DNA from 3 places in the Blautia sp. MSK20_18 genome. Region 2 is predicted to be linked to each of the others. Evidence: riboswitches for the same ligand, from Rfam matches in the RefSeq annotation. Region 2 holds a riboswitch; each other region holds the start of a gene.
What was found. A riboswitch is a leader RNA that binds a small molecule or an ion and turns the genes downstream of it on or off. The one in region 2 is predicted to bind cobalamin.
Positions count from the first base shown of each region.

Region 1: it holds a riboswitch for cobalamin, as region 2 does, so the genes downstream of both, LI091_RS09415 (sirohydrochlorin cobaltochelatase) here and LI091_RS16715 (cysteine-rich small domain-containing protein) in region 2, are expected to answer to the same signal.
Region 3: it holds a riboswitch for cobalamin, as region 2 does, so the genes downstream of both, LI091_RS08250 (ABC transporter permease) here and LI091_RS16715 (cysteine-rich small domain-containing protein) in region 2, are expected to answer to the same signal.

Region 1 is NZ_JAJCGR010000014.1:5,825-13,310, reverse strand. It holds gene LI091_RS09435 (sensor histidine kinase) at 1-127, shown strand, start outside; gene LI091_RS09430 (GerMN domain-containing protein) at 138-1,085, shown strand; gene LI091_RS09425 (DNA internalization-related competence protein ComEC/Rec2) at 1,130-3,409, shown strand; gene LI091_RS09420 (NAD(P)/FAD-dependent oxidoreductase) at 3,499-4,878, shown strand; cobalamin riboswitch at 5,198-5,372, shown strand; gene LI091_RS09415 (sirohydrochlorin cobaltochelatase) at 5,535-6,827, shown strand; gene LI091_RS09410 (hypothetical protein) at 6,949-7,486, shown strand, end outside.
Region 2 is NZ_JAJCGR010000049.1:4,990-12,475, reverse strand. It holds gene LI091_RS16725 (glycyl radical protein) at 1-2,244, opposite strand, end outside; gene LI091_RS16720 (phosphatase) at 2,599-3,315, shown strand; gene LI091_RS16715 (cysteine-rich small domain-containing protein) at 3,421-3,708, opposite strand; cobalamin riboswitch at 3,976-4,145, opposite strand; gene LI091_RS16710 (C40 family peptidase) at 4,378-5,838, opposite strand; gene LI091_RS16705 (N-acetylmuramoyl-L-alanine amidase family protein) at 6,122-7,486, opposite strand, start outside.
Region 3 is NZ_JAJCGR010000011.1:40,694-48,179, reverse strand. It holds gene nikC (nickel transporter permease) at 1-176, opposite strand, end outside; gene LI091_RS08250 (ABC transporter permease) at 192-1,121, opposite strand; cobalamin riboswitch at 1,258-1,431, opposite strand; gene LI091_RS08245 (MATE family efflux transporter) at 1,579-2,937, opposite strand; gene LI091_RS08240 (ABC-2 transporter permease) at 3,093-3,767, opposite strand; gene LI091_RS08235 (ABC transporter ATP-binding protein) at 3,764-4,612, opposite strand; gene LI091_RS08230 (GntR family transcriptional regulator) at 4,615-4,989, opposite strand; gene LI091_RS08225 (DUF3786 domain-containing protein) at 5,229-5,867, shown strand; gene LI091_RS08220 (TetR/AcrR family transcriptional regulator) at 5,854-6,435, shown strand; gene LI091_RS08215 (DUF6462 family protein) at 6,578-6,793, opposite strand; partial or broken gene LI091_RS18735 (methionine--tRNA ligase subunit beta) at 7,076-7,177, opposite strand; gene LI091_RS08210 (S24 family peptidase) at 7,184-7,486, shown strand, end outside.

The sequences.
Region 1 (7,486 bases), on a different contig from region 2:
CGGTCTTGGACTTGCTATTACAAGAAGTTCTATAGCCATGCATCATGGGATCATCAAGGTATCCAGCAAAGAGGGCGAGGGAACCACATTTACCGTGAAGATCCCGCTGTCCTATATCCCGTCCTAGGAGGTACAGCATGAAAAAAACGATTTTGATCATCTGTGTGGCCGCTGCCTGCATCCTTTTTGGTCTGGTTGCTTTCATAGGATTGTCGGGAAGAAATAAAAACGAAGAGCAACAGTATAGATTTTATTATATCAACAGCGATGAAACGAGACTGAAAGAAGAAAAATATACTCCGGAGAAGGAAACAACAGAAGTGATGCTGCGCAATTTTTCCGAGAGTCTGAATAACCGTGAGACCCGGGAAGACGGAATCTCACTTTTTCCGGATGGGGTAAAGATTTCTTCTTATTCCATACAGGATGGAGTCCTGAACGTAGAATTCAATGAGGCCTATGATAAAATGTCACGTACCAGGGAACTTCTGGTGCGGGCAGGTATAGTGAAGATCTTTTTACAGGTTCCAGGAGTAGATTCTGTGGAAATCTATGTGGGTAAAAAGCCGCTGACAGATACCAGGGGTGAAGAAGTGGGAGCCATGAACAACGACACCTTTGTGGAGTTTTCCGGGTCCGATGGGGATGTGTACAGCTATGACACCTTTACTCTGTATTTCACAAATAAAAACGGAGATAAACTGGTAGCGGAACAGAGAAGTGTCCGCTACAGACGAAATCTTCCGAAGGCTACGGTGGTTTTGGAGCAGCTTGCAAGAGGTCCGCTGGAAAAAGGACATTATCCTACAATACCGGAGAATTCAGAGGTACTTTCCCTGACGAGAGCAAACGGAATCTGCTATGTGGATTATAATTCCGTATTTCAGGATTATGCGCTGGATGTTTCGGAACAGATTGCCGTGTATTCGGTGGTAAATACGCTGATCGCGGCAACGGATGTGGACAAAGTTGAGATTTCCATCGAAGGAAACAAGGAAGTGACCTTTGGCCAGAATATGCAGCTTTATAAGTTCTATGAATGGAACGACAGCTTGCTGGCACACACAAAGGCTAAAAAAGAATAGAAAAAATAAAACATTTCAAAATATCAGAAAACGGGAGAACATTTATGGCGAAAAGGCCGATGTGTCTTTTGTGTTTTCTTATGGTGCTGAGTCTTGGCGTACTGGAGCTTATGGGGATTCCTCTGATCAAGGGGAATCCCCTTCCGTTAAATGTGCAGGAGCAGATCGAAGCGCACCCTGGTTCCATGATCTGCGGGGAGGTGGAACAGTATGAAAACACAGAATTTTCCCAGTCTGTTTATCTGAAAAAAACATATCTTATCCATCAGTCAAAAAAATTTCCAATTGAAAATGTAAGAATATTTCTCAAAAAAGAAGAAGATCTGAAACCGGGAATGCGGATCCTGGTCAAGGGAACGCTGAAAAGAGTGGAAGGTCCTGCGAATCCGGGGGGCTTTGACAGCCAACACTTTTATGCCTGTCGTCATATTTATTATTTTATGAAGAACGCTGTGCTCCAAAAGAAAACAGCAGTGTATTCCGGCTACAGGCAGCTCCTTTTGGAGATAAAAGAAAGCTGCAGACAGATCCTGAAGGAAACTGCAGGAAAAGATGCGCCTGTTTTTTGTGCCATAACGCTTGGAGACAAACAGGAACTGGATCCGGAAACACAGATGCGATATCAGCTGGCCGGAATCATACATATCCTTGCCATCAGCGGACTTCATATCAGTATTCTGGGAATGGGGCTTTACAACCTTCTAAAGAAGATGGGACTGGGAATCTGGCCTGCCGGGATTTTTTCTCTGGGAGTGATGCTGCAGTATGGGATCATGACCGGAGGGAGTGTTTCCACCATGCGTGCAGTAACTATGTTTTTGATCGCCATGGGAGCCAGGATCACCGGACGGATCTATGATATGATGAGTGCTCTTTCCGTAACTGCCATGATGATCCTTGTGGAATCTCCGGCCTATCTCCTGGACAGTGGATTTCTTCTGTCCTTTGGCTGTGTTCTGGGAATGGGGCTCGCTGCGGAAAAGATCTGTGCTCTTGCAGGAGCGGAGAAAAAATGGACAAAGGCACTGGTAAGTCCTATAGCTCTTCAGCTTGTGACTCTGCCGGTGATGCTGAAGTTTTTCGGAGAAGTCTCTATTGCCGGATTTATCCTGAATCTGTTGGTGCTTCCAAGTGTGGGGGTAGTGCTGACTGGAGGAATGGCGGCGCTGCTGCTGGGAATTCTCAGTATTCCTGCGGCAAAACTGGTAATCCTGCCGGCAAGGGTACTGTTGCTTTTTTATGAATATCTCTGCAGTCTGGCAGGAAGATCAGGATGGAGTACCTGGATCGGAGGGGAGCCGGAAATATGGCAGATCCTGGTATATTATGGCTTTTTGATCACAGTTCTATTTATGGGACAGTATATAAAAGAACAGCTCCGGAAGAAAAAAGCAGTCTGTGAGGAAACGGAGCTAGCAGAGGAGCGGGCGGAAGCAGGTTGTTGGAAGCTATATGCTATCCGGATAACAGCCGGTATTTTTCTGGCAGTCGGAATCCTGATACTGGAATATCATCCAACAGGAAGTCTGAAGGTGATCTGCCTGGATGTAGGACAGGGGGACGGTATCCTTGTGGAGACCCCGGAAGATCACCATTTTCTGATCGACGGAGGAAGCAGCAGCCAGTCGGAGCTTGGAAGATACTGCCTTTTGCCGGCATTGAAAAGTCAGGGGATTTCCTGGCTGGATGGGATTTTTATTTCCCATACAGATCAGGATCACATCAACGGTGTGAAGGAGCTTCTGGAATATATGGGAAAAGGTCTTACAACCATCCGGGCCGGATATCTGATACTGCCTGCCTGGGCGGAAAGACCAGATGCGTGGAGGGAGCTTGCAGAGGCAGCAAAAACAGCCGGAGTTAAGGTCATGACAGCAGGAAAAGGGGATGAGCTGCCTTGCGGAAAAGTATCTTTTTCTGTTCTGTGGCCGGAGAAAAATGCCACAGGAAAAGATGTGAATGAGGAAGCTATGGTGATGGAGTTGTCTTTTGGAGATTTTCAGATGCTTTTTACCGGAGATATCGGTGCAGATACGGAGAAAAAGCTTCTGGCAGCCGGGGGGCTTGAGGATGTTGACTGTCTGAAGGTGGGACATCACGGTTCCCGTTATTCTACCACAGAAGCATTTCTTGAGAAAATAAAGCCGGAAGTGGCGATCATTTCCTGTTCGCTCACTAACACCTACGGACATCCGTCACCGGAAACCGTAGAGCGGCTTAAAGCGGCCGGAAGTCAGGTGGAATACACCATGAAAAACGGTGCTATTACCGTGGAAACAGATGGAAAAAAGCTTAAGATCGGAAGGTTCCGAAAAAAACGGTGACTTTTGAACACGTTTGTTGTAAAATAGACAGGGTTTGTGCAAAAACAAAATACTGAAAATGTGCAATACAAGATAAGGAGTTTTTATTTATGAAATATGATGTACTGATCGTAGGAGCAGGTCCCGGTGGAATCTTTGCGGCCTATGAACTGATGAATAATGATCCGGAGAAAAAGATCGCGGTTTTTGAAGCCGGTCATCCTCTGGAAAAAAGAAAATGTCCCATCGACGGAAAGAAAGTAAAATCCTGTATCCACTGCAAAACCTGTGCGATCATGAAGGGCTTTGGCGGTGCAGGCGCTTTCTCTGATGGAAAATATAATATCACCAATCAGTTTGGCGGAACTCTGTACCAGCATATCGGCAAGGATACAGCCACAGAGCTGATGGAATATGTAGATAAACTGAACCTGATGCATGGCGGTGAGGGAACCAAACTTTATTCTACCACAAACAGCGAGATCCGTAAGCTCTGCCTTCAGAACGGCCTGCATCTTTTGGATGCATCAGTCCGTCATCTGGGAACAGATATCAACTATGTGGTGCTTCAGAACCTCTATGAAAAAATGAAAGACCATGTGGACTTCTATTTTGACGCATCTGTTGACAAAGTAGAAAAAACTGAAGACGGTTATGCAGTTTTTGTAGGAGATGAGCGTTACGAGGGAACTTACTGTATCATCTCCGCAGGACGAAGCGGAAGTAAATGGATGGAGACGGTATGTACAGAGCTTAAGATCCCGACTCTTTCCAACCGTGTGGACATCGGAGTCCGTGTGGAGCTTCCGGCAGAGGTTTTCAGCCGTCTGACAGATGAGCTTTATGAGAGCAAGATCGTTTACAGAACTGAGAAGTTTGAGGATATGGTCCGTACCTTCTGCATGAACCCGCGAGGTGTTGTCGTGAATGAAAATACCAACGGTATCATCACAGTAAACGGTCACAGCTACGAAGATCCGGCAAAGCATACCAACAATACAAACTTTGCCCTTCTGGTATCCAAGCATTTCTCAGAGCCGTTCCATGACAGCAACGGATACGGTGAGAGCATTGCAAGACTTTCCAATATGCTTGGCGGTGGTGTTATGGTACAGCGGTTTGGAGATCTGATCCGCGGAAGACGAAGCACAAAAGCCCGTATTGAGGAAAGTTTCGTAACACCTACACTTTCTGCGACACCGGGAGATTTAAGCCTTGTTATGCCGAAACGTATCCTGGATGGCATCATCGAGATGATCTATGCCCTGGACAAGATCGCACCGGGAACCGCAGATGATGATACTTTGCTTTATGGCGTTGAGGTTAAATTCTACAACATGGAGGTCGAGATCGACGAAAATCTGGAAACCTGCCACAAGGGTCTCTTTGTTATCGGAGACTGTAGCGGCGTGACCCATTCTCTGTCCCATGCATCTGCCAGCGGAGTCTACGTAGCCAGATACCTGGAGCAGGAGTATTTTAACAGATAAACTGCAAAGCAGTTTATCTGTTATGAGCAAGTAGCAAAGCGGATTGCGAATATCTGATGTAAGACAGTCCTTTTCTGATATCAGGGTGATGACAGAAAGGGGCTGTTTTTTATGCAGGATATGCATGAATATTGGAGAAAGTATTCTGATAATAACTGACAGATACAGGGAGAAAACCGGTTACTGTTCACTGGTAATATTTCGCGAGGTGTTTTTTGTGAGCGAAGATCACAGAAAACCGTGAATCGTCTGACATCAATCTTGACAAATTTATGAGTTTGTGGTAAAAGTTAGATAACCAGGTAAAAGAAAATATGTGCAAATGTTATAATGATAAGGTTGCATCCAATCGGATGTGCAAAAGAGAATCCGGTGAGAATCCGGAACGATACCGTCACTGTGAAAGGGGAGCTGCTTTTATAACCACTGGGAGACCGGGAAGGGAAAGCAGCGTGGAACCAAGTCAGGAGAACTGCCTTATTGTGAGATTCAGGGATTCGCGGTTTACGAATCGGTATTCTCCATAACAATACAGAACTTCTTTTTATGTATTTGTATTGCGCAGAGAATCATGTGTGAGCAGGCGGCCGCAGAGAGCTGCTGCTTTTTTGTACATATCAGTATTCTGGAAATACATGAAAAGAGGACAATGAGAAATGAAAAGAAAAACAATGTTAGCTCTGATGCTCGCAGTTTCCATGACATGCTCTATGGGTGCGGCTACAACAGCAATGGCAGCAGAGGATTCTGCTACAGAAGAGAACGCTGAGGCAGCTGATACCACAGAGGCTTCTGATGCAGATCAGGAAGCAGCAGATAATGTAGCAGCTCTGATCGACAAGATCTATGTACAGGAAAGAAACGACACAACAGATGAGGACTGCAAGGCAGCCAAAGAAGCATGGGATGCTCTGACAGATGCTCAGAAAGAACTGGTAGAGGGTGAGAATGCAGATCCGGATTATTTCGGACGTGACACAGGAGATGCTTCCAAGGACGATCCGCGTAACCAGGATGAGATCGGTGAGAATGAACTTCTTGTTGTAAGCTTTGGTACTTCCTTCAATGACAGCCGTGCAGAGGATGTCAAGGGAATCGAGGATGCTCTTGCAGAAGCTTATCCGGACTGGTCTGTAAGAAGAGCATTTACAGCACAGATCATCATCAACCATGTAGAGGCAAGAGATGATGAAGTGATCGATAACATGCAGCAGGCTCTTGACCGTGCAGTAGAGAATGGTGTTAAGAATCTGGTTGTACAGCCTACCCATCTGATGCATGGTGCTGAGTACGATGAGATGACAGAAGCGATCAATGGCTATAAAGATAAATTCGAGTCTGTAGCTATCGCAGAGCCAATGCTCGGTGAGGTTGGAGACGATGCAACTGTGATCAATGATGACAAGAAAGCCGTTGCTCAGGCAATCACAGATACGGCTTGCAAAGAGGCCGGATTTGACAGCATGGATGCAGCAGCTGAGGCTGGCACAGCATTCGTATTCATGGGACATGGAACATCTCATACAGCTAACGTTACATACGATCAGATGCAGACACAGATGGAAAACCTTGGATTGAAGAACGCATTCATCGGTACTGTAGAGGGTAAGCCGGAAGATACAGCCTGCGACAAGGTTATCGAGAAGGTAAAAGAAGCAGGATACAAGAACGTTGTTCTTCGTCCGCTGATGGTTGTTGCCGGAGACCATGCAAATAACGATATGGCCGGTGATGAGGAGGATTCCTGGAAGAGCCAGTTTGTAGCATCCGGAAACTTCGATAAGGTTGACTGCCAGATCGAGGGTCTTGGAAGAATCGAAGCAGTTGAGAAGCTTTATGTAGAGCATACAAAGGCAGCCATCGATTCTCTGGGAAGCACTGAGGAGTCCGCAGATTCTGATGCAGCAGCAGATACAGAGGCTGATTCTGCTGAGGAGTCCGCAGAATAATAAATATAAAAATATCTGAGTGAGTTCAGATACCTATAAGAAATCAATGTAACTGCCCGGAAAGATCAGGAAGACTGTTTTCCGGGCAGATTGCTGTATCTATGGAAGGGAGAAGATTATCATGAAAAAACGCTATGTAAACTTAATTCTTGCAATGGCAAGTGCATCAGTCCTGGTGCTGGGCTCTGTGCCTGCGATGGCAAAAACAGATGAAACAAAAACAGAGTCCGGTGAGGAAGCAGAAGCTTCCGAAGAAAAGGATACAGATGCAGCCAAAGCAGATACCCTGGAAGATGGCGTTTATACAGCAGAGTTTGGTACAGACAGCAGCATGTTTCATGTAAATGAGGCCAATGACAAAAAAGGAGAGCTCACGGTCAAAGATGGTAAAATGACCATCCACGTAAGTCTGGTTTCCAAGAAGATCGTTAACCTGTTTGCGGGAACTGCCGAGGATGCCCAGAAGGACGGAGCAGAGATCATTGAGCCGACCACAGATACAGTGAAGTACAGCGATGGTTATACAGAGGAGGTTTACGGATTTGATATCCCGGTACCGGCCATTGGTGAGGAATTTAACGTGGCGATCCTGGGAGAAAAAGGCAAATGGTACGACCATAAAGTCAGCGTAAAGAATCCTGTAAAAACCTCTGACGACA
Region 2 (7,486 bases):
GATAAAATGATCCAGGCGGGATACAGAAGTTGCCGCAGCTGTCGGTCCCTTCACATCCTTGCCGGCTGACGGGGAAACACCATCTGCTACCGGAGTATGTGCGTAACGGCCATCCGGTGTTGCACCGGTCTGTCCGCCAAGAGGAACGTTTGCAGATACAGGATAAAGTCCTGCCTGATAATGTCCGCCTCTCGGGTTCATATATTTCTGAAGCGGCTTGGTGTAAGTATAAGCCACATCTCTTGCAAAATAATCCACATCCGGGATATCGTTTCCAAACTTCGGAACCTCCTCGATCATCTTGTGGATCTCTTCGAATCTTGCTTTCTTCTCCGGAGATGGCTCTGTTCCGAGAGCTGCTGTCATAACAGCTGTTGCGGTCTGCTCATTTACGCGGATGCCATTCTCCTGAAGCTTCTGCATAACAATGGTGGTGATATCTGCTGCAGACTGTGCATCGATACCCTTGCCGTAGTTCCATGCCAGAGCCTCCTTCAGCTCTTCCATGGTCATCTTCTTTTCTTCATATACAAGCTTGCGGATCGCATACAGAGAATCTGCCATGTTTGCAATACCAAATCCCTGAGGACCTGTAAAGTTATAAACAGCTCCGCCTTCCTGAACGGATTTGCCTCGTTTCAGGCAGTCATCCACCATACAGGAAAGGAATGGAAGCGGACATCTCTCCGCATGTGCCACATCAATGGCATTATCAGCATTTACAAGCAGGGAAATGAAATATTCCATCTGTTTCTTATATGCATCATAGAACTCATCGAAGCTCTTCATCTCTGTGACATCGCCGGTCTGGACACTGATCTGTACCCCTTTGTCCATACCATTAGAGAAAACCATCTCCAGCGGACGGCACATGTTAAAGAATGCAGCGTCATGCCAACCCTCTGTCTTACCTGCCTTCTGCGGTTCTACACAGCCGATGATGTTATATTCTCTGGCATCTGCAAGAGAAAGGCCGCGGTTCTGCAGTGCAGGAATGATAACCTCATCATTGTAATAAGCCGGAAGTCCGATTCCTGTTCTTGTAAGCTCTGCAGCCTTGATCAGGAATTCATGTGGTGATCCGTTCCATACTCTTACAGAAAGAGACGGTGCCGGAAGGTGCACATGCATAGACGCCTGGATGCACATAAAGGAGAGATCATTGGTCACATCCTCGCCATCCTTGTTCTGACCACCTGCGATCAGGTTCTGGAAAAGGCTGTAGCCTGCAAAGCCTTCTGCAGATGCAGCATCACGGCATTTATTCAGGTCGTTTAATTTTACCCATATGCAGTCCATCAGTTCCTGGGCAAATTCTCTGGTAAGATTGCCTGCTTCCATATCACTCTTGTAATACGGATACATATACTGGTCAAAACGTCCCGGAGAAATAGAATGTCCGCTGCTTTCCATCTGGATCAGCTGCTGTACAAACCAGAAGGACTGGCACGCCTCATAGAAGTTACGGGCGCCCTTCGCCGGTACGCGTGTACAATTGGATGCGATCTGAAGGAGTTCCTGTTTTCTGGTCGGATCCTGACACTGATATGCCATCTGCTCTGCGAGCTCGGCATAGCGATGTGCATAGTCGATAACTGCCTGACAGCTCATGATAACTGCTTCCAGGAAACGGGATTTCTTTGCGTAATCACCATCTCCTACATTACACTCATCCAGTTCCTTCTGAGCTTTGGCAATGATCCCTTCATAACCGATCGCCAGAACTTCTTCATATTTAACGGTTACGTGTCCTACACCATTGTAGAAATAGTTTCCGGGTGTAAAAATATTGTGGTCAATGGCAAGAATCGCTTCCGGTGCCATATAGGAGGTTGCAAGCTCACTGGTAGTCTTGCCTTTCCAGTATTTATGTACCTCACGGAGCTCCGCCTTGGTTTCCTCCGCAATATAAAATGGATCGGCTGTTCTGGTAGCCACTGTATCCAGCTCATCCTCCAGCCACTGGAAAGAATACTCCGGAAACGTCTGACAGCCTCTCGGCGCCAAAGTGCTGCTTCCGACGATCAGCTCCTCATCACGGATGATGATCGGAATGTTGTGCAGGATGTGGGCAAATGCCTTGGCTCTGCGGGTGATGATCGGCTCGTCTTCTGTTGCTTTGTAAGACTCTGTGATCAGTTTTGCTCTGGCAGATTCGATCACCGGCATCTTTGCATAAAGATTATCTACAAGATGTGTGATCCTGTCTGTTTTCGGAACATCTGCTATATGAAATTTCTCCATGATTCTCCTTTCTCACAACCGGTTGTTTCTGGTGATCTGTCTGCCTCTACGCTTCCAGAACCGCTCCTGTCCGGCTATGTGCTCATGTAGTTTTATTATACCTTACCCCTACTTCGATGTCAACGAAATCCAACATGTATTTCTAGCTGTTTTTGTGGTTTTTGTCGGTTGCGCCCTGTTGATTTTATTTGTTTTTTGTATTTTTATGTTTTTCTCTATTGACTTTGTTTTTCTGCTCTGCCATACTTGGATTTATATAGGAATTCCTTTGTTTTTCAGAAAAAATTTATGCAAAGCGGACATTCGTATTCCGCTCTGTCACATGTTCTCAAACAGTAAAAGAGGTGTATTTTTATGTATCTTTCTGATATGCATACCCACTCCATCGCCAGTGGTCACGGCACGGAATGTACCATCACCAACATGGCACGCGCAGCTGCCGAGAAAGGTCTCCGGCTTCTCGGGATCACTGATCACGGTCCCGGCACTCTGGCAGCCGGAACTTCCTCCTATTTCCGCAGCCTTACCTATTCTCCCAAAAAACATTTCGGTGTAGAATTACTCTACGGAATTGAACTGAATATCCTTGACCGCAGCGGAACGGTAGATTTAGATCAGGAATTATTATGTAAACTTGATTACGCCATTGCCAGCATGCATGCCTGGAATTACCGCTGCGGTACCAGAGCCGAAAACACAGAAGCTTTTATCAATGTAATGAAAAACCCCTGTGTAAAGATCCTCGGACATAGTGATAACACTCATTACCCGGTTAATTATGATGCGCTTGCAAGGGCTGCCAGGGAAACCGGCACGATCTTTGAGATCAACGAAGCTTCTCTTGCACCTTATGGCTATCGTGGCGACACAAGAGAAAACTGTTTCGAGATCCTTCGATGCTGCCGCAAATATGATCTGCCGCTGCTTCTTTCCAGTGACAGCCATGGCCCGGAGCATATCGGAGATTTTACCTGTGCTGCTGAGTTTGTTCATCAGGCCATGTTTCCGGAACAGCTGATCCTCAACAACCAGATTCCCAGACTCAAGGTTTTTCTCCAAACCAGAGAATGATCTTCTGTATCTTTTCCGACAGATAACAGATATTGTCCCCCAAACAAAACAGGCCAGTTCAAACACAGGAATATACATTTTCCTGTATCTGAACTGGCCTGTTTTTTATTTTTCCCGCTGCTTCCGTACAATTTCCGCAAGCTCGCTATATTTACCTGTAACATATCCGAAATTTTCTCTTCTGTGAGGAAGCTTGCATTCGGTGCAGTCTTTGATCCCGCTTTCCGTAAAGCGGAAATTACCACCACATTTATCTCCCAGTGCATATAAAGGACAATAGCAGAACAGACAATTGAAGTTCTCCGGATCTGCTCCTTTATGGCACGGAAAATACTCACAGTTTTTGTGGCTGAAGTAAGAGTATTCTTTGCCTTCCCAGTATGGTTTCTCCATGGCTCTTTTCTCCTCTCCTGACATAACCACACATAATTTTTTCCTATAAAAAAGAGGTAGCGATGCCACCCCGGGGTAGAAATATAATCCGTTCATGAGTGCGCGGAGGGAACGAATGTATCCGGAGTAGTATCGCCTGCCATTTAATCATGTATAATTCATATGAACAGGCGCATTCCATAAAAAAATGCCTACTCTCGTAAAAAAGTAGACAACGTCCCAGGGGTGCGGAGTCCCTGAAATGGTTGTTACACTTTACACGGAAGTTTAACCTCGCCATAACAAGCAGGTTTCCTGGCTCCGGGATCATGACTCCTCTCTCCTTCTCATACATACGTACAATGGACTATGAGATTCGCTCCTCCGTTACAGTGACCGGATCGCTCAGGTTTCACACCTGATTCCCTTTTCTGTGGACTTCTGATAATCAATATATAACTGTCAGCTATCCTCAGCACTTGCTATGTTCAATATGGAATTATACTGACATTATAATAACATCCCGTTAATTATATGTCAATACTGTTTTCAATATTTATACATTTTTGAGCATATTTTGTTGCTGTTCACTCCGTTCCATGGGTTTTTCAGTATTTTTTCCGACGTTAAAAACAGCCCGACAAACTGCTGTCGGGCTGCTGTATTTTTATTTTCTGTTGTACGTTTTTATTATACAAGACGTCTTACAGATACAATTGTTCTGTATGTAGCATCATTGCTGATCTTGATCCCGTCCTGAGAGTTCGATGCATGAACGATCTGGCCATTACCCATGTAAATAGCCACGTGTCCGCCATAGCAGATCAGATCTCCCGGCTGTGCATCTGCGTAGGATACTTCTGTACCTGCATTCTGCTGCTCATAGGAGGTTCTCGGAAGGCTGACTCCGAAGTTCGCATAGACACTCTGTACAAATCCGGAGCAGTCTGCACCATTGGTAAGGCTTGTTCCACCCCATACGTAAGGATTTCCCACAAACTGTGTAGCATAATTCACAACAGAAGATCCTGAACCGCTACTGTAAGAAGAACTGTCACTGTCTGAAGATGTATCCTCTGCATTAGATGTGTCCTCTGCACTTTCTTCAGATGCGTCTGTGCTGTTATCGTAATCTGCGTCTGCATTATCCTCTGTATTCTCAGTATCCTCGGACGCATCATCATTCTCACCATTGTCTGCATCTTCATCCACATCCTCGGTGTCATCTTCTGCAGTATCCTCATCTGCATTCTCGATCACGTCGCCGTCCTCATCGTACTGTACGTCTTCGCTCTCGTCCGCCTCATCCTGCTGTGCTTCCTGCTCTGCCTGGCGTCTTGCTTCCTCTTCTGCCTCAGCCTGTGCTCTCGCTGCTGCTTCAGCCTCGGCCTGACGTCTTGCCTCTTCCTCTGCTGCAATACGCTCAGCCTCTAATCTCTGAAGCTCTGCAGTCTGCTCTGCAAGAAGGTTGGCATAATCTGTAGCCTGCTGCTGTGCGTAGGCGATCTCATTATCATAATCTGCGGATGTGGCACGCTTCTCATCCAGCTGTGCCTGCAGGTTCTGGGACTCTGCCTCATATTCCTGCTTCATTCCCTCCAGTTCTGCCTTCTCCTGTGTGTACTGTGCCTCCAGGTTTGCCACCTGCTGGATCGTATTGGAATATTTTTCAAGACTCTTACGGTCCTGCTCATAAGTCTTCTGTGTGTACTCTGCTCTTGTAAGAAGGTCAGACAGGTTCTCTGCATTCAGCATCATCTGGAACCATGCATCATCTCCACCCTTCTCATAGAGATACTGGATACGTTTCTTCATTGCCTCATACTGTTTCTGCTTGGCATTTTTGGCCTTCTCAAGGTTGGTCTGTGTAGATGCAATGTCGGCTTCCTTATTGGAGATATCTCCCTCCAGTGTCTGGATCGAAACCATCACGTTTACAAGATTGGCATCAAGAGTTGAAATCTCGCCTTCAATCTGTGACTTCTGTGAGGAAAGCTCATCCAATCTGGAATAAGTCGCATTCAGCTGTTCGTTAGTCGCATCCATCTCCTGCTGAAGTGCTGCCTCATCTTCTCTTGTTGCGCTTACGCTGACTACCTGTGCTCCGCTGATGATGAGCGCCAGTGTCAGACATAATATCCTTTTCTTCATGACTGTTCACCCTCGCAATCTGATTCTAATTTAATACAGCGGATCTGACCATCCGCTTCGTTGGTTTTCTTTGTAATACTTTTGCAATATCTTGTTTCAATCTTTTTATATATTAACACAGTGTTATTTGGATTGCAAGGATTTTCTATTAATTAGTTTAAAACTTTGTAACATTTATTAATGATTTTGACATTAAAAAAGGAGAACCCGGGTTATCTCAGGTTCTCCTCTCACGTTTCTTATTTCTATTTGTTACATACAAATTTCTTTCAGCATATCCTGATCAGAAAAGATCTGCAAGGATCTGATTGGCTGTCTTGTTCAGATATCCGTTGGGATCGGAAAGAGTGCTTCTGTTCCATCTGAAGTATGCACCGTTTCGGATATAGTTACCACTGGATTCATGATAGTCATATTTGCTGGCTCCAGGATACCTAGACATATAAGTTTCTGCCAGCTTGATCGCCTGGCTTCCGTAAGTTCCGCTTGGTGTCGGTGTTCCGGAAATCTGTACGCCGGCATTCGGTGTACAGTGGAGGATCACGACACTCTTATCGGAACACTGTCCGAGAACGATCCAGGTATGTCCGCTGTTGTATCCGATATCCCCAGGATAAAGCTTCCAGTTTGAGCTTGCCAGCTGAGCCTGGGAAACAACGGTACCCATTCCCTTGCCGGAATACAAAGATCCAAGATTTCCGGAAACATCCGTGTACATAGGTCCACCGGATCTGCTCTGCATGATCTGATATACAGACCATCCTACAAAGCCGGAACAGTCAAGGCCCTTCTGTTCTGTAGCTTCACTGAGATCCATATAATATCTGTAATTATAGGAGCTGGAATTGCTGTCATACCACTGTTTCCATTTTGGACTGATGCCCTTTCTGGTCGCATCCGACCAGTTGTGGCCGCCGCCCCATACGTAAAGAGTCTTTCCTACCGGAAGTAATGCATTGGCAAGGAAATTCTTGATAGTCCTGGAGCTTGTCGCTGTAGTAGTGCTTGGGTTGGTATCCAAGACACCATTGCTGCCAAATGTATACTTCTTGCCATCGATCGTCTTCGTTCCCGTAGCCATGACACCGGTTGACGGATCGAAATAATATTTATATCCTTTTTTGGAATTTGTGACCCAACCGGTAGCCATCACGCCGCTCTTGCTGTAAAAATAATAGGTATCGCTGCCGATCTTCTTGAAGCCCTTATACATAGCTCCCGTGTTTGGATCAAAATAACGCTTCTGCTGTTTCTTATTCGTTGCCCAGCCCTTTGCCATAAAGCATTTGCTGGTAAAATATCTGGTCACATTCTTCTTGTCTGTAAGGAATACACTTCTGGCTGCAGCACCACTGCCGCTGTAGAAATAATATTTCTTATTGCTGATCGTGGCCCATTTCGTTGTCATATATCCGCTGGTGGGATTAAAATAGCGGGTATTGTTCTTACTGTCTGTAAGCCAGCCTGTTGCCATATAGCCCTTGGCACCGTTGACATTATAAAAATATCGTTTGCCCTTGGAATCCTTAGCCCAACGCTTCATCTGCACGCCTGTGGATTTATTAAAAAAATATTTCTTCCCGTTCAGTGTAAGCCAGCCTTTTACCTTCTGTCCATTCTGATAATAATAGGACTTTCCTTTTTCTGT
Region 3 (7,486 bases), on a different contig from region 2:
GAAACATCCACAAGCAGTGGATCATGCGGCGCCAGTACAGGTGCAAAAATAGCTGCCAATGCAAAAATTATGACCACCATCAATCCTATTTTTGTTTTCGGTGACCGGAATACCTGTTTCCAGTACAGATTCTGGATCATGCTTTTTTCTGTTTTCTGCTTTTTTCTGCTTCCCATTCTATGATCTCTCCTTTACTTTAACTGGATTCGCCGGTCAATCGCAGAATAGGCGATATCCACAAGAAAATTTAATACTACAATGCCAACAGCCAGAATAAAGATAAAACATTGCAGCACCGGAGTGTCTTTTGAGATCACGGATTTCAATGCCAGATTTCCGATTCCCTGAATTGAAAAAATACTTTCTATCACAGCTGAGCCACAGAAAAAACCGATCACAATTGATACCAGACGTGTCAGCACAGGAATCAGGATATTTTTCAGACCATGACGCAAAATTACATTTACAGATGACAATCCCTTAGCTCTGCTGGCACGTATGTAATCCTGCTTCAGCACCTGTATCATATTGGTACGGATCAATCTCGTCATAATTCCAAAGAAACTGATATCCATGGCAAATGCCGCAAGAATCGGGATGCCTCCGGCATCTCCTCCGATCACGGAAATCACTTTTAGCTTTACTCCAAATATATAGAGCAGCATCAGACCGATCCAGAAAGACGGCATAGATACACTGAGGGACGACAAAATGCGAATGACTTTATCCAGAACTCTGTTTTCATAAATTGCCGACAAAATTCCAAGAGGGACTGACACGATCATCAACAATAAAAACGAAGTAACTGCCAGTTTAAATGTCTGTGGAAAATATCTTTTTAATTCCTCAAAAGCCGGTTTTCTGGTAGAATATGATTTTCCAAAATCGCCATGAAGTGCCTGATCCAGCCATTTCCCGTATTGTACCAGCACCGGCTGATCCAGTCCTTCCTCATGCCGTACTTCTTCTACCTGCTCCGGTGACGGATGCTCATATTTTTTCTCCGCCAGCACTCTGGCCGCATCACCTGCCGATATAAAACTCAGCATAAAAATAATAAATGTAACCGCCAGCACTACCGGAATCATAAATATAAAACGCTTTGCAATTACTTTTCCCATTTTCATTTCTCCTCATTTTTCATCTGTTTATTCGGTTAAAATAAAAAAAGCTGATATGATCCAGCATCATATCAGCACAAAAAACAAACCTCTACCTCAGGCAGAGCTTATTCCTTCTGTATCCCATCCGAATCAGAATTCTTCTGTCAAAAAGGCAAGTCTCCTGACTCCAGTTCTTCCTACTTACCATCTTCCCGGATCTCTCCAGTGATATTTTGGTTTTCGTCCCTGTCACAGTAGCGGTGGCTGTTCTGGCATTTCACCAGATTCCTTATTAAGTACTTTGTACACCCTTCTGACTATTCAATTTTCATAGTTGCAATGAATAAATATTATAATATCATACTTTTCTTTTTATATAAATAGTTTTTTGTCAAATATAAAATATCTGAACATTTCATAGTGAAACCCGGATATTTTCTGCCTGTATTATTATAAATCTCTTAAGTAAATAACATTATGTATGAACGGTGACTTCTTTATATTTCCGTATAATGATCATATAACTTACGAATAATAAAACAGCTGCGCTGCTCCATGCACAGATCTCTGCATAGTATATTCCATCTTCACCGATCAGTTTTGGCAGCAGCAGCGCAACACTGACACGCATTATAAATTCTGCAATGCCGCTGGCAAGCGGAATCAAAGTATTACCCAGGCCCTGGATAGCGGAACGATACACATACAGCAGATACAGCACCCACAAAAAGACAGCCATAATAAACAAATACTTATATGCTATATCCAATACCTGTCGGGTCTGATCCGGTTCACCGGATACAAACAGGGACAGTACATTACGTCCAAACAGTACCATCATGCCGGAAATGAAAGCCGAAGTGAGCACTGCCATATAAGTGCCGCTGCGCACGCCTTTTCGAATCCTCTGGTATTTTTTTGCACCAAGATTCTGGCCCACATAGGTTGTAATAGCATATCCATATGAAACGGCAGCCATCTCCAAAACCCCATACAGCTTGTTCGATGCCGTAAATCCCGCCACAAACAGAAAACCAAATCCATTGATCACATACTGTACCACAAGTCCTCCCACGGAGATGATCACATTCTGTATCGCAAGAGGAACCGCCAGTTCCAAAAGCCGCAGGCTCATAGAGGGCTGCCTGTAAAAGTCCTTCTTTTCCAGGCGGATATCCGGGATTTTACGTAATACGATCAAACAGTACAAGGCTGAAAATCCCTGTGCGATAACGGTTGCCACTGCTGCTCCGGCAATACCCCAGCCAAAAACCGCCACAAATAACAGATCCAGTCCCACATTGATCACTGCTGCCACTGTCATTGCGATCAACGGAGATCTGCTGTTTCCAAGTGCCCGAAGGATCGCTGCAAATATATTATAAGCAGCTATGATCGGGATTCCCGCAAAGATCAGCCGCAAATATAGCATTGTCAGATTAATGACATTATCCGGTGTCTGTAAAAATAAAAGAACATGATAAACTGTACCTTCACTTACTGCGAGTACGACCACAGACAGTAATGCTGTCATGATATAGCTTTTCGCTACTGCACATTTCAGATTTTCCTTTTCCCTTGCTCCATAATACTGAGATACAAGAATAGAAAAACCCTGTGTGATACCTGTCATGATCCCCAACACCAGCCATACCAGCCAATCTCCGGCACCTACTGCCGCCAGTGCTTTAACTCCTACCACTTGTCCGACAATCATGGTGTCTGCCATTGTATAAAACTGCTGAAAAATATTTCCAAGCATCATTGGTATGGCAAAAGTTATGATCAGTTTTCCGGGAGATCCGGCAGTCATATCTTTTTCATTAGTTCCCATAAGAATCTCCTTTTCTTTTCATCCTTGTCCGTTATTTTACAAGGGACTCTTACGAAACACAAGACTATTTTTTCACAAAGTTTTTCTCATATTTTTGGTAGCTATTACATCTTTATGATCATTATTTTTAATGGATCATTTTTGCCACGCCTATATTAAAACTCTTTCTTCTTCATGGCGCTCATACTATACTTATACGAAGCAAACCATATAAGCAGACTTAGCACAATAAGGGCAATCCCGATTTCAAAATCCCCTATTCCCCCTATCATATGCAGAATACTTTCTTTTAATCCCAAGTTAGTCTTCACAAAAGATCTAATTGTATAACAAATCGCAAAAATAATTAAAATTGCGATTGGCAGCACAATTCGCCCTTTCTCTCCTTCGAACCTTATCCTGATCGCGATCATAATTCCCGCAATTGCCTGAAACACAAAAAATGTGATCAACTCCATTGCCAGCATTTCCAGATCAAACACCTCTTCAGGATTTATGAGTACCATAATTCCTGCACAGATCATTCCAATGCACCATCCACATGCTGTCATGATAAAGGAAAAAATATATTTTTCTCTGACATATATTTTTTTATTTACGGGTAAAGAAAATAAATATGTGTAACCATGGCCATTTTCATCATAACTGATCGTATTACCTGAATATATCGCCAGAACAGATGGGATATACATTGCAATGAAAGCAGCTGCCGTTTTTCCTGTAAGTATAAAAAACAATGCTACAAACACTAACACCAAAAAAAGATTACCACCCTGTCGAAAAAACAATCGAAAATCCTTTTCCAAAAGCCCTCTGATTCCTTTCATCATCTTTCGCCCCCTGTCAACATCAGGATCACCTGATCGAGTGATCCGCTCTCTACTACGATTTCCGGATAATTTTCTATATAATACTGCTTCTCGTTCGTCAGACAGGCAACTCCAAAAAACTCTTTTTTCTCTTTCAAAAGATACCTTTTATCCACTGCCTGATATTGTTCCTCACTGACCTTCAACACTGCATATTTTTCAAGAATCGTATCCATCGCTTCATGAAGTACAATCTTTCCTTTATGTATCACATAAATGTCATCACACAGATGTTCTAAGTCCGAAGAAATATGTGAACTGATCAGGATACTTCTCTCCGGTTCTTCTTCCATATACTCTCTTAAAATATCCAGCATCCTTTCCCTCGCTCCGACATCAAGCCCTGCTGTCGGCTCATCCAGCATCAGGAATTCTGCCTGATGTGTCAATGCAATGATCAGATTCAGCTTTGCTTTCATTCCTGTTGAGTACTCTTTTATAAATTTATCCAACGGAATCTGATATTCTTCACACATCTGATGAAATTTTTCTGCTTCAAACTTTGGATACAATTTGGCAAGGACTGCCTCAACATCTTTCCCTTTCAAGTATCCACTGAATCCGGTTTCTGCCAGGACAACTCCCAGCTCTTCTTTCTCTTTTTCACTTAACTCTTCCGGTATTTTTCCCAGGATCTTTATCTCACCGGCATCATAAGAAATGAGTCCGAGCACTGCCTTGAACAAAGTACTCTTACCGGCTCCGTTCTCTCCAACCAGACCGGTGATTCTTCCTTTTTCTACATTTAACGAACAGTCTAACTGAAATTCACCGTAGCTTTTCTTTACTCCTTTGATCTCCAACATAATCATTCATCCTCCATGATGAGTTCAAACAACGAACGGATCTCTTCCTCTTTCATTCCGCAGCGCCTTCCCTTCTGAATTGCTGCTTCCAGATCCGCCTCAACCTCTTTCCTGCGCTCTTCTTCCATCAGCTGTGTATTCGAAGCCGCTACATACGTTCCTTTCCCATGAACTGTGACTGTCATGCCCTCTGCTTCCAGATTGTCATATGCTTTCTTCACAGTAAGTGCACTGATCTTCAATTCCTTTGCCATTGTTCTCACGGACGGCAATATATCATTTTCTTTTAACTCTCCGGAGATGATCTGCGCCTTGATCTGCTCCATGATCTGTTCATAAATTGGTACCATCGATGTATTATTGATTATAATCTTCATATGTTCCCTCCTGTTGCAAACAGTATATAACAGCGTAATACTGTTGTCAACTGTTATATACTGTTTTGCAGTAGTTGACTGCCGGGATTCTGTCATCTGCCATTAGAAGGTATGGGAAGTCTTAGTCATTTACTTTTCATGATCATTAATTTTTATTTGTTACGCAAAATGTATTGGCTTTATAGACCGATTAGTCTATTTTGTAAATAACTACAACCAAAATATTCTTGGAGAAATATATGACGAAAGCTATCAATAATTATGATAAAACAAAAATTTCAATGGCACATGTTTTCCTGCAATATGATCAGGCTACAATGATACATAAATATTCATTAGATTACAATTCTGACTGGTTATATATTACTTTTATTAACCGTACCTATCGTATTAACCGAAAAACGGGAAGTGTTCAGTGGTCAGATAATGATTTTGAAACAGTTCATGAAGCCAATCATAATGAAGCAATGACTATTTATGATGTTTTATGTTATTCAAAGGATAGATGCCATCTGTCACATGAATTTGTAAATATAAACAGCCTTTCCTCTGTCCGAACAGGAAATCTCTCACCGAACAGAGGATTTTTTCAGAATACCGCTGACTTTTTTAACGGAAAAACCGTTGAATTGCGTAATGCCTGTATATCACTTTCCGGAAAGGAACTGGAAAAAGGAGATGTTGCTTTTAAATTAAATCTTTTTCCTTTTTTGCCGATTATCATTCGTTTCTGGGAAGCTGATGACGAGTTCCCGGCAAGTCTTCAAATTCTTGCAGATAGGAATACTTTAGATTACATGCATTATGAAACGCTTATGTTTGCACTTACACATCTGCTTTCCAGACTGAAGGAGGAAATGCGAATTGAAAAAGGGTGAAGAATCCAGACAACGCCTGATCGAGTGTGCTGCTGAATTATTTTGGAAAAATGGGTATTCTGCTACTGGAATCAGCGAAATTCTCAAACAAACAGAGCTTCCAAAAGGATCTTTTTATTTTTATTTCAAAAGCAAGGATGACCTGGCAACAGCGGTAACGGAATACTATCAAAAAATCTTACTGGAACAATTTCAAAATAGTTCTCAGGGAAATGACTGGGAAAGTTTTATTGAAGAAATCTTTGATTTTTTATCTGAAAGGACAAATGGACAAACATTTGCAGGCTGCCCGTATGCGGTGATGGGCATGGAAACAGCACTTAGCAAGCCTGCAGTTGCATCTGTATTTATGGAAGGACTGAAAAAATTTGAGCAGATTTTTCAGGAAGTATTGTTATGCTCCGGATTGTCTCCAGATCATGCAAAAATTCTTTCTCAGCGCATGCTTTCTATCTATCAGGGATATTTTCTTCTTGGACGAATCAGCGCCGATACTTCTTATTTGAAAAATGCAAAAAAAAATATGATTGAAATGTACCGGGAATACCGGGCATTTCATGGAATCTGAGAGGAACTTCAGTCCAATGCTGTAAAGCTCAGCCCCTTCCTGATAGCGTACAAATTTCTTTGCCATTTTCTTTGTTTTCTCTACATCTTTACGTGCATATCCCATACACCACCTTATCCTTTCCTGTCGCTGGTTCATGGAATTATTCCAGATAGGCATCAAAAATATCCCGGTTGATCAATACGGTTCCATCTATTCTGTAAATCGCACCTGCATCACTGGCAAGTTCAAATAATTTCTTATGAGAAATACTGTAAATAATCTCTGCCTGTTGATAACGCAGATACTGTCGGCGCAATTTTCTAAGCTGCTCCGATACTTCCTTCATACTTGTGATTGGTTTATAATTTTTATCCATGATATTTTCGCATAATTCACTGTTTTACAGAAGTTGACTGCCGGGATATATTTTTTAGTGCGAAAAAAAAGCACCTCTCAGATTAACTCTAAGAAGTGCTCTTGTTGTCATGCATATCAATCATTGATCCAGTGAATCAATTTTGATTTCATTCTCAAACCTGTGTCCTTTCACCTGAAATTCGTCATGCTTCATAACGATTCATCATTCTCCCAAATTTTGTTGTCAAATTGTTGTCAACTGTGGTCTGACATCATGGTTTTAGAGATTTTATATTTAATTTTAGTACAGCTTAGCACCTGCCGGAATATGGTTATCAACCATCAGAAGATGAAGCTTTTCTTCGCCTTCTTCTTCATGAATAGCACTGAGGAGCATACCGCAAAAGCTATGGATTATATCAATCTGCTCCACGCATCCGGAATGTATGAAAAGCAGACTGCTAAGATAATTCCATTCCGTAGCATTGATATTTTTGAAAATGCCGTATCAGCCGGAACCGGTAACTTCCTTGTAGACGGACCGAAAGAGACTGTACGCATAGATGAATCTATCCTGCCGGAAGATACTACTTTCGGTGTCCGTATTAGTGGTGACAGTATGGAACCTGAATTCCATGATGGTCAGATTGCATGGGTATTACAACAGGAATCTGTTGCTAATGGAGAAATCGGCATCTTCGCTCTTAACGGA